DNA from 2 places in the Streptomyces sp. NBC_01384 genome. Region 1 is predicted to be linked to the other one. Evidence: riboswitches for the same ligand, from Rfam matches in the RefSeq annotation. Region 1 holds a riboswitch; the other holds the start of a gene.

What was found. Region 1 has a riboswitch for cyclic di-AMP ahead of OG747_RS23510 (M23 family metallopeptidase). Riboswitches for the same ligand answer to the same signal wherever they lie in the genome.
Region 2: linked by a shared signal. The riboswitch ahead of OG747_RS05245 (C40 family peptidase) and the one ahead of OG747_RS23510 (M23 family metallopeptidase) in region 1 are both predicted to bind cyclic di-AMP.

The regions. Positions count from the first base shown of each region.
Region 1 is NZ_CP109559.1:5,102,036-5,106,425, reverse strand. It holds gene OG747_RS23515 (aldo/keto reductase) at 1-34, opposite strand, end outside; gene OG747_RS23510 (M23 family metallopeptidase) at 143-1,180, opposite strand; cyclic di-AMP (ydaO/yuaA leader) riboswitch at 1,192-1,349, opposite strand; gene OG747_RS23505 (PP2C family protein-serine/threonine phosphatase) at 1,605-2,669, opposite strand; gene OG747_RS23500 (hypothetical protein) at 2,887-3,276, opposite strand; tRNA gene OG747_RS23495 (tRNA-Met) at 3,365-3,438, opposite strand; gene OG747_RS23490 (dihydrofolate reductase family protein) at 3,591-4,390, opposite strand, start outside.
Region 2 is NZ_CP109559.1:1,203,835-1,208,224, forward strand. It holds gene OG747_RS05235 (ATP-dependent Clp protease proteolytic subunit) at 1-499, shown strand, start outside; gene OG747_RS05240 (hypothetical protein) at 507-812, shown strand; cyclic di-AMP (ydaO/yuaA leader) riboswitch at 1,206-1,392, shown strand; gene OG747_RS05245 (C40 family peptidase) at 1,396-1,869, shown strand; partial or broken gene OG747_RS05250 (LysE family translocator) at 2,143-2,271, opposite strand; gene OG747_RS05255 (ATP-binding protein) at 2,573-3,031, opposite strand; gene OG747_RS05260 (helix-turn-helix domain-containing protein) at 3,244-4,101, shown strand; gene OG747_RS05265 (DUF397 domain-containing protein) at 4,114-4,338, shown strand.

The DNA of each region.
Region 1 (4,390 bases):
CGCCGGAGGAACCGAGCTTGCGGAGAGAAGTCATGCCTGACTTCAACGCCCGTACCGGACGGCCGTATTCCACATTCCGCATTCCACCTGCGGGCCCGGCCCGCCGGAGGGATCAGGAATCAGGCCCGTCGCGCCGGAAGGATCAGGGGTTCAGGCCCTTGCTCTGCAGCCACGCCATCGGGTCGATCGCGTCGCCGCCGCCCGGGTGGACCTCCAGGTGCAGGTGCGGCCCGGTCACATTGCCGGTCGCGCCCACGCGGCCGATGATGTCGCCGGTGGCCACCTTCTGCCCCACGCTGACGCTGATGGACGACTGGTGGCAGAACCACAGCTCGGTGCCGTCGTCGAGGGTGAGGATGGTGCGGTAGCCGTACGCGCCGGCCCAGCCCGCCTCCGTGACGGTGCCGCCGTGGATCGCCTTGATCAGCGTGCCGGTGGGGGCCGCGAAGTCGAGGCCGGTGTGGTAGCCGGAGGACCACATGGAACCGGGGTCACCGAAGCGGCCGGTCAGGGTGTACGAGGAGGTCGGCAGCGAGTAGCTCTTGGCGAGCTCGGCGAGGCGCGCGGCCTCGGCCTTCTGCTTGGCCTCTTCGTCCGCCTTCTTCTTCGCGGCGGCGACCTTGGCCTCGGCGCCGTCCTTCTCCTGGGCGGCCAGCGTGACCGCCTTCTTCGCGGCGGCGGCCTCGGCGGCGTCCTGGGCCGCCTTGTCGACCTGGTCCTGCTGCGACTCGGCCTGCAGGATGATGCGGGCGCGCAGCGCCTCGCCCGCGTCCTTGTTGCCCCGCGCGGCGTCGGCGCTGCTCACACCGGCGCTGGTGAGCGGGGTGGCGGAGGCCTTCGGCGTGCTGGAACCGCCGTCGGATATCAGCGCCTTGGCCGATTCGGTGACCGAGGAGAAGTCGGGCAGCGAGATGGAGACCGGCGGCTTGCCGGGCGCCGCGGTGGCCATGCCGCCCGCGCCGACGGCGGCCAGGACACCGACGCCCAGAACCGTGGAGCTGCGGGCGAGTCCGCCCCCGCGCTGCTTGGAGACGCGATGCCGGCCGCGGACGGGAAGGACGGAATCCTCGGTGGGGTTCCACTCCTCCCAGGGGCCCTCGTCCTTGCCGTAGGCGTAGCCAAAAGTCTGGGTGTCGTTCGGCGCGAACGAAGTGGGCTGGGCGGGCCGGTTGGACGCCACTTGGGCGTGCTCCTTTCCTTCCTTCTCGCCTACCGGGTTAGCTGACGGGTTCGGAGCAGGAAGGTCTCCTACGCGCGTCGACCCACGGTGTCTCCACCGTGAAAGACGCTCGATTCACCCCAAGTTGATGGTTCCCCGGTTCCCTTGCGGGATTCGGCGCGTGCGCACGGAGCCGACTCTTGTGACGGCTGGGACGACCGCGCTGCGTTATCGAACGTTAATAGACCCGGGTACCTGATTCCAAGCCGTTCGCACTGATCATTAACCACTCTTGGCCAGGACTTACAGGTCACGAACGGCGAAAATCGGACGACTTGACCACGCGTCACTACTTCCGGGTCACTTGACAGCGTGTCAGTTGTCATGCGGAGGGGAACCGCCCGATCACCCCTCGTGACAACGATCGAGAAGTCCTCCGCGGCGGCTACGGCCGTCGTACGGCGAGCAGCGCCATGTCGTCCGTCAGGACGCCGCCCGTGTGCCGGCGGACCTCCTCCGCGAGCGTGGCCAGCAGTGCGTCGGGGCCGGGGAAGACGCGTCCGGCGAGGCGCGCGGCCGGATCGTAGAAACGGCCGTGCGCGTCGCGGGCCTCGGACAGCCCGTCCGTGTAGAGGAGCAGCGTTGCCCCGTGCGGGAACGCCGCCTCTTCGGCGCGGTCCGGCCAGCTGCCCAGCTCACCCATTCCGAGCGGCAGCGCCGGGTTCGCGGCGGCGAGCGTGACCAGCGTGCCGTCCGCGTGCAGGAGCAGCGGCGGCGGGTGGCCGCGGTTGACGATCCGTACGACCGCGCCCTCGTGCGGGATCTCCGCGAGGACGGCGGTGGTGAACCCCTCGAAGGCGTCGAGGCCCTCGCGCCGGGTGCCCTCGCGGGCCAGCGCCCGCTCCAGCCGCTGCGCCACCGCCTCCGGCGTCGCCTCCTGCTCGGCCGCCTCCCGGAACGCCCCGATGACCACCGCCACGGCGGCCACCGCGCCCATGCCCTTCCCGCGTACGTCGCCCGCCACCAGCCGTACGCCGTGCGGGGAGTCCTGCACCGCGTACAGGTCACCGCCGATGAACGCGCCCGCCTGCGCGGCCTCGTAGCGCGCCGCGACCTCGACCCCGCCGATCCGCTCGTCGGGTTCCGGCAGCACGGCGCGCTGGGCCGCCTCGGCGATCTCGTGGGCCGAGGCGAGCCGTTCGCCCGTGCGGCGGACCAGGATATTGATGAGCACGGCCAGCACGGCGACCGTCACCATCGTGATCACCTCGGTCATCGCGACCACGCGCAGTACGACGCCGAGCCTGACGTGGATCGAGAGCACCGCGACGACCGCCGCGGTGCCGGTGAGCACCGTGCCGCGCAGCGAGAAGAGCGGCGCGGCCACCAGCGGCGCGGCCGTGAAGAGGGGCCCCGCGGTGAAGGCCGACGGGGTGAAGTAGTCGTGGAACGCGCCGACGGCGATGAGCAGCGCGGGCAGTACCCGGACGAAGCTGCGCGCATACGACATCCGGCTCCGGTCCGTCTCGACCCGGCTGGGCGCCTGCTCGTCGTACGGCTCGTCGCACGACTCCCCGCACAGCCGTTCGTACGACTCGTCGTCCGGCTCGTCAGCCCGCTGCACACCTCCTCGCTGCCCCACCCGTCCAGGTTTCCCGGAGCGGGGGCGGCAGGCGACCGGTGTGGCCCGACCGGGGGACACGCGTGGCGGGCTGGGTACGTACGCCCTACAGCTCGGCCCCCGGCACCCCAGTGCGCCGCAGCCCGTGCAACGCCCTCGGTGCCCTCGTCGCCCTCGTCGACGATGTACAGCCGAAGAAGTACGCGCGGGCCCAGGACAACCCCGGCGCCTGCCGCGTCCGGGGCTCCCCTCGCGGTCCTTTCCGCTCCCCGGTCTGCGCGGCCATGTGATGCTCGTCCGTGGCGTGTTCGGCGTCCGCCGGGCCGCCGCATCCGTGGTGGTCCCCGGCCGGGGCGACGACGGTCCCGCCGTGCGGCACGAAGTCGTGGCCGCCGTGGCAGGCCCCGAGGAACAGGGCGCCCGCGGCGAGCAGCAGCGCGAGCGCCGGGCCGCGCCGCACCAGCCACCGCAGACGACTCGCAGCGGGACGACTCATAGTGACCAGAAGACTACAGAACGTCGGGGCGGCAGGGAAAAAACCAAGGGCCGGAACTCGTTTCCGAGTTCCGGCCCTTGGCCTTCAGTAGCGGGGACAGGATTTGAACCTGCGACCTCTGGGTTATGAGCCCAGCGAGCTACCGAGCTGCTCCACCCCGCGTCGTTGAAACCAGTGTACGCCATACGCGGGACCCCAAGCACACACGTTTACGCCCGCCCCTCCTTCCGGCACGGGCGTCCGCCTTCCGGCACGGGCGTCCGCCTTTCGAGGTCACCCCGGAAGGCTTTCGAGGTCACCCCGGCGGGAGGAGTTCACCCCGGAAGAAGGTGGCGGTTCGGCAGCTTCGCCCGCTCTTCGTACTCGGGCAGCACGACGACGTCGACCCCCGCGGCCGCCAGCAGGCCATTGCCGTCGGCAGCCGCCACGAAGGTGTCAGGCTCGCGCCAGGCCGTCACGACCCGCCGTACCCCCGCGTCGAGGATCAACCGCGCACAGGGCGCGGGTCGGGACGCCCGCCGGGCACACGGCTCGAGACTGCTGTACACGGTGGCGGAGCCGAGCCGCGGGTCCGCGGGGTCGACCTTCGCGAGCGCGGCCTCCTCGGCGTGCACCACGGCATCGCTCCCCTCCCGGGAGTGCCCGCGCGCCAGCTCGGTCCCGTCGGCCGCCACGACCACCGCCCCCACGCTGAACGCGGTCTCCGAGGGCGGACACAGCCCCGCGAGCTCGCACGCGACCCCCAGCCAGTGCCGGTCCGCCGCGGAGGCGAGCCCACCGACGCCCGGCGCCGTGGGGACGTACCGGATGAGGACGACGTCCCCGACCGGCCGTGTCTCCACCAGCCGCATCCGACCGGGCGGATACCCCCCGGGTCCGAACAGCCGCGGCGCGTCCGCGTCCCCCACGAACAGCGGCGCGACGGCGAGCTGCAGTTCGTCGGCCAGCCCCTGGCGCACCAGCTGGGTGTGCACCCGCCCGCCGCCCTCGACCATGAGCCGCCGTACCCCTCGTACGTCGTGAAGGTGTTCGAGTACGGCCGGCCAGTCCAGCTCGGGCCCCGTCGGGACCACGTCGACGTCCAGACCGCGCAGGGCCTCGGCGGCCCGCTCGG
Region 2 (4,390 bases), 3.9 Mb from region 1:
GTTCATGCACCTCGAATACCTGGCACCGGACCAGGACATCTCGCTGTACATCAACTCCCCCGGGGGCTCGTTCAGCGCGATGACGGCGATCTACGACACGATGCAGTTCGTCAGCTGCGACGTGGAGACCACCTGTCTGGGGCAGGCCGCGTCGGCCGCCGCCGTGCTGCTGGCCGGCGGTGCGCCGGGCAAGAGGTTCGCGCTACCGGGGGCCCGGGTGCTGATCCACCAGCCGTCACTTCCCGAGCCGGTACAGGGGCAGGCGAGCGATCTGGCCCTCCAGGCCGAGGAGTTGATGCGCACTCGAGGGCTGCTGGAGGACATGCTCGTACGGCACACGGGGCAGAGTCCTGAACAAGTCGCCGCCGACATCGAGCGGGACAAGATCCTGGACGCGCAGGCCGCGTTGGCGTACGGACTGGTGGACGGGATCATCCCGAGCCGCAAGACCTCGCGCACCGCGCCCGGTGCGAGGAACGCCACACCCGACGCGAGGTGATCCGCCGATGGTGCCCGAACTGCCCCCGCTGCCCGCGCTGACGCGTGCCGAGGCCGAGTTGATCGACCGTTACCTCGACGTGGTCGACCTGCTCGGCCGCATCAACCCGGCCCGCCCCGGGGACACCTACCGCGGACTGCGCGCCGCCCAGGCGCTGGTCAGCAAGGCGACGGCGCTGCGCGACGCCCTCGCGCTGATGCACCAGCGGGGCGAGAGCGAGGTGCACGCCCCGACCCTGGCCCAGGCCCTGCGTGTCCTCGACGGCGAGCGACGCGCGGCCCGCGTCACGCTACCGCCCGGCTCCGACAGTTGACGCATCCACACCTCGCTCCCTCCCTCGGTCCCTCCCTGGGTCCGCCCCCGGGTCCATCCCGGGCCGCCGCACGCGCCGAGTCGGCGAAGCGTCCGGCCCGGGTTTCAAACGGACCAGATGGCGTACCCCCTGATGGAGTAGACACCGGTCCCTTCGGGGGCCCGCAAAGGTTGCGCAACGCGCGTAGCGCAGAGGCGGAATGAGGTGCTCCGGTGCTGGTACGGGCGTCGTCGGTGTCCCCAACGGCCCTCGAACAGAGGGGTGTCCACCCGAACGGGTGAGTGGTGAGTAACCCCACAAATCGCCGGTTCCGCTCGGATTTTCCGACTTCAATGCGTGAAGATCCCTTCCGACGACAAGCCCCCGCCACAACGGCGGGGCGGTCCGGGCGGACGCCGAGTCCTGCCGCTGCCCGGATGACCGGTCGACAGATGTGCATCGGCAGGAGTGGAGGACCCAGCACGACGGGCCGCCGGAGAGATCCGGGCGGTCCTTGGGGTGAAGCCGCAGTACGCGGCCGGGCTACTTCGCCAGTCCGAATCCGACAGGTCATCCTTCACAGGCGGCTGACGAAGGGTTGCGCATGACTGCGCTCAATCGTGTCCCGTCGCTGTGGACCCGGGCCGGTACGGCCTCGGCGCTCACCATCGCCGCCATGGGCGGCAGCCTCGTGGTCCCTGGCGTCGCGTCCGACGCCGAAGCGGCCACTCTGGCGACGAAGGCACTTCAGGTCGCGGCTTCCAAGAAGGGCTCCCCGTACCAGTACGGTGCCGCCGGGCCACGCCGTTTCGACTGCTCCGGGTTCACGCTGTACTCGTACAAGAAGGCGGGCAAGACGCTGCCTCGTACGGCCGCGGCGCAGTACAACAAGACGCACCACATCTCCGCCTCCAGCCGCAGAGCGGGAGACCTGGTGTTCTTCCACTCCGGCCGGAACGTGTACCACGTCGGCATCTACGCCGGGAAGGGAAAGATCTGGCACTCCCCGAAGACCGGGGAGGTCGTGAAGCTGCAGAAGATCTGGACGAAGAGCGTCTGGTACGGCCGGGTCAGCTGACCTGCCCGGGAGGGTGCCGGTAGTGGCGCCGGCACCCTCCCGGGACCCCGCCGCCCCTCGGGGCACGAGTGGTCTCGCCTCGGAGCGCGAGCAGCCTCGCTCGGGGGCGTCAGTCGTCCTCTCGCGAGGCGCGAGCCAACCTCGCCGGGGGGCCGTGCGCCCTCGGGTCTCCGCTGCCCGGCCAGGGGCTCCGCTGCCCGGCCAGGGGCTCCGCTGCCGGGCCAGGGGCGCGGGCGACCCCGCTCGGGGCCCCGAACCGGCCCCTGGGGCGCGCGCCACCCCGGCGACGGCCAGCGCCGTGTGCAGGAGCAGCCCGCCCGTGATCCCGAGCGCGCACACGACCCCGGCCCGGCGCGAGACCAGGGTGTTGCGTACGACGACGGTGAAGTCCGCGCCGGGCATGGTGGCCAGGACCGCGGCGACTCCGGTGGGGACGCGGCTGCTGGAACCGGGAGATCTGCGTCGTACGATCTCCGTCGTCCACCGGACCGACGACCGGCCCGCACCGGCGGCCGAGGCCTTCCGGGCCCTGCTGCGCGGCGCCTTCGGACGCGCGGCACAGCAGAGGCAGGAGCAGTAGAGCCAGGGCCCACTTGGGCAGGACCGGCTTGGCGAGGACCAGCAGGACAGGACCGGCAGGACAGAACTGGCGACAGGACCGGCAGGACAGGATCGGTGGAGAGCAGGCCAACTGAGCCGCTCCTTACGGCTCTTGTGGCCCCCCGGCCGTGACCGGGTGGGCCGACAGGGTCCAGGGCAGCTCGATGGAGACCGTCTTGCCCCCTTCCCGGGTGGGCCGGACCACGAGTCTGCCGCCGCACTCGGCGGTCAGCCAGCGGATGATCACCATGCCCCGCCCGTTGTCCTGCTGGACAGCGGCGGGCAAACGTTTCGGGAAGCGCGGATGGCTGTCGGTCACGCCGATGCGCAGGTGTTCGTCTCGGTCGAGCCGGACGGCCACCGTGAAGGTGGGCGACTGCCCGAAAGTGTGCTGGACGGCGTTGGTGGCTAGTTCTGACACGATCAGGCGTACGGTGTCCGCGACTTCGGCGTCGCTCGGCAGGCCCCATTCGGCCAGCACATCGGCGACGAATTTCCGGGCCGCGGAGACCGAGGCGGGATCGCTCGGCAGAGTGACGGATGCTTCCTGGTGATCTGCCATGGCGACGTCGTCCCTTTCCCACGGGACCGGAGTCCGACACGGAGCGGATGGTTCGAGTACGGTCCCGAACTGGTGCTTCGCGCCAGACTGCCATTACTGGGCCGGTCACGGGTGCGATCCACCGAGATATGCATATATCTGTCGCTCGATGCGGTGAACTCTGCGACGGCAGAGCGTATTTGGGCGGCTCGGAAGGAGTAAGGAGTACGGCCATGCAGCACGGTCCCGCGGTGCGCCGCCGCAAGCTCGGTGCCGAACTGCGCGCGCTGCGCGCCGGGGTGGGAATCACGAGTGGTGAGGCGGCCCGTCTCGTCGGCTGGCACCAGTCGAAGGTGAGTCGGATCGAGACGGGCATCAGTGGGGTGAAACCGGCCGACGTGGAGCGCCTGTTGGACGCGTACGCCGTCGCGGAGCCCGAATTACGGGAGCTCCTGGTCGGGTTGGCCGGCTCCGAGGGCAACGGGCGGCACCACTGGTGGCACGCCTACCGCGGGGTCCTTCCGCCGACCTACCGCGACTTCATCAGTCTGGAGTCCCAGGCCAGCGGCATGCGCACGCTGGAGACCACGGTGGTGCCGGGGCTGCTCCAAACGCCCGAGTACGCCCGCGAGGTGACCCGGGTCGCCGTCGGCGGACTCGAGGACGGCAAACTCGACGCGCTCGTCGAGGTGCGCCTCGCCCGGCAGGACGTACTGCGTTCGAATCCGCCGCTGGAACTGACCGCGGTCCTGGACGAGGCGGTGTTAAGACGTGAGGTCGGCGGGCCGGAGGTCATGGCACGGCAACTGGACCGGTTGAGAGAGGCCGCCGCCCTTCCTCAAGTGCGGCTTCAGGTCCTGCCGTTCGCCGCGGGGGCGCACATCGGCGTTACCGGGCCTTTCGTTATCTTCTCATTTCCGAACACAAGCGATCTGGATGTGGTTGTTCTCGACCACTTGACGAGTAGCCTCTACCTCGAACGGAAAGAAGACCTTCAGGCCTACACCGAGGCCTTCAACGCCCTTCAGTTCCACGCCCTTTCACCCGAGGACTCGTTGGACTACATCGCCGGGATAGGTGACGGCGCGTAAGGAGGCACCCCCATGACTGCATTGCCTCGGTACGTACCCTCCAGTACTTCACTCCGCGACCTGCGGTGGCTGCGCAGCAGCCGCAGTACGGGAATGAACAACTGCGTCGAGACGGCCCGACCCGGCCCAGGCCCCTGGGCCGGACTCGTCGCCGTGCGCGATTCCAAGAACAAGGCGGGCCCTGCCCTGCTCTTCACTCCTGCGAGCTGGGAGGGCTTCATCGCCGGACTGAGCTGACCCCCACCCAGTCACCCCGCATTCAGCCGTCCCTCACCCCATTCGCCCCCAC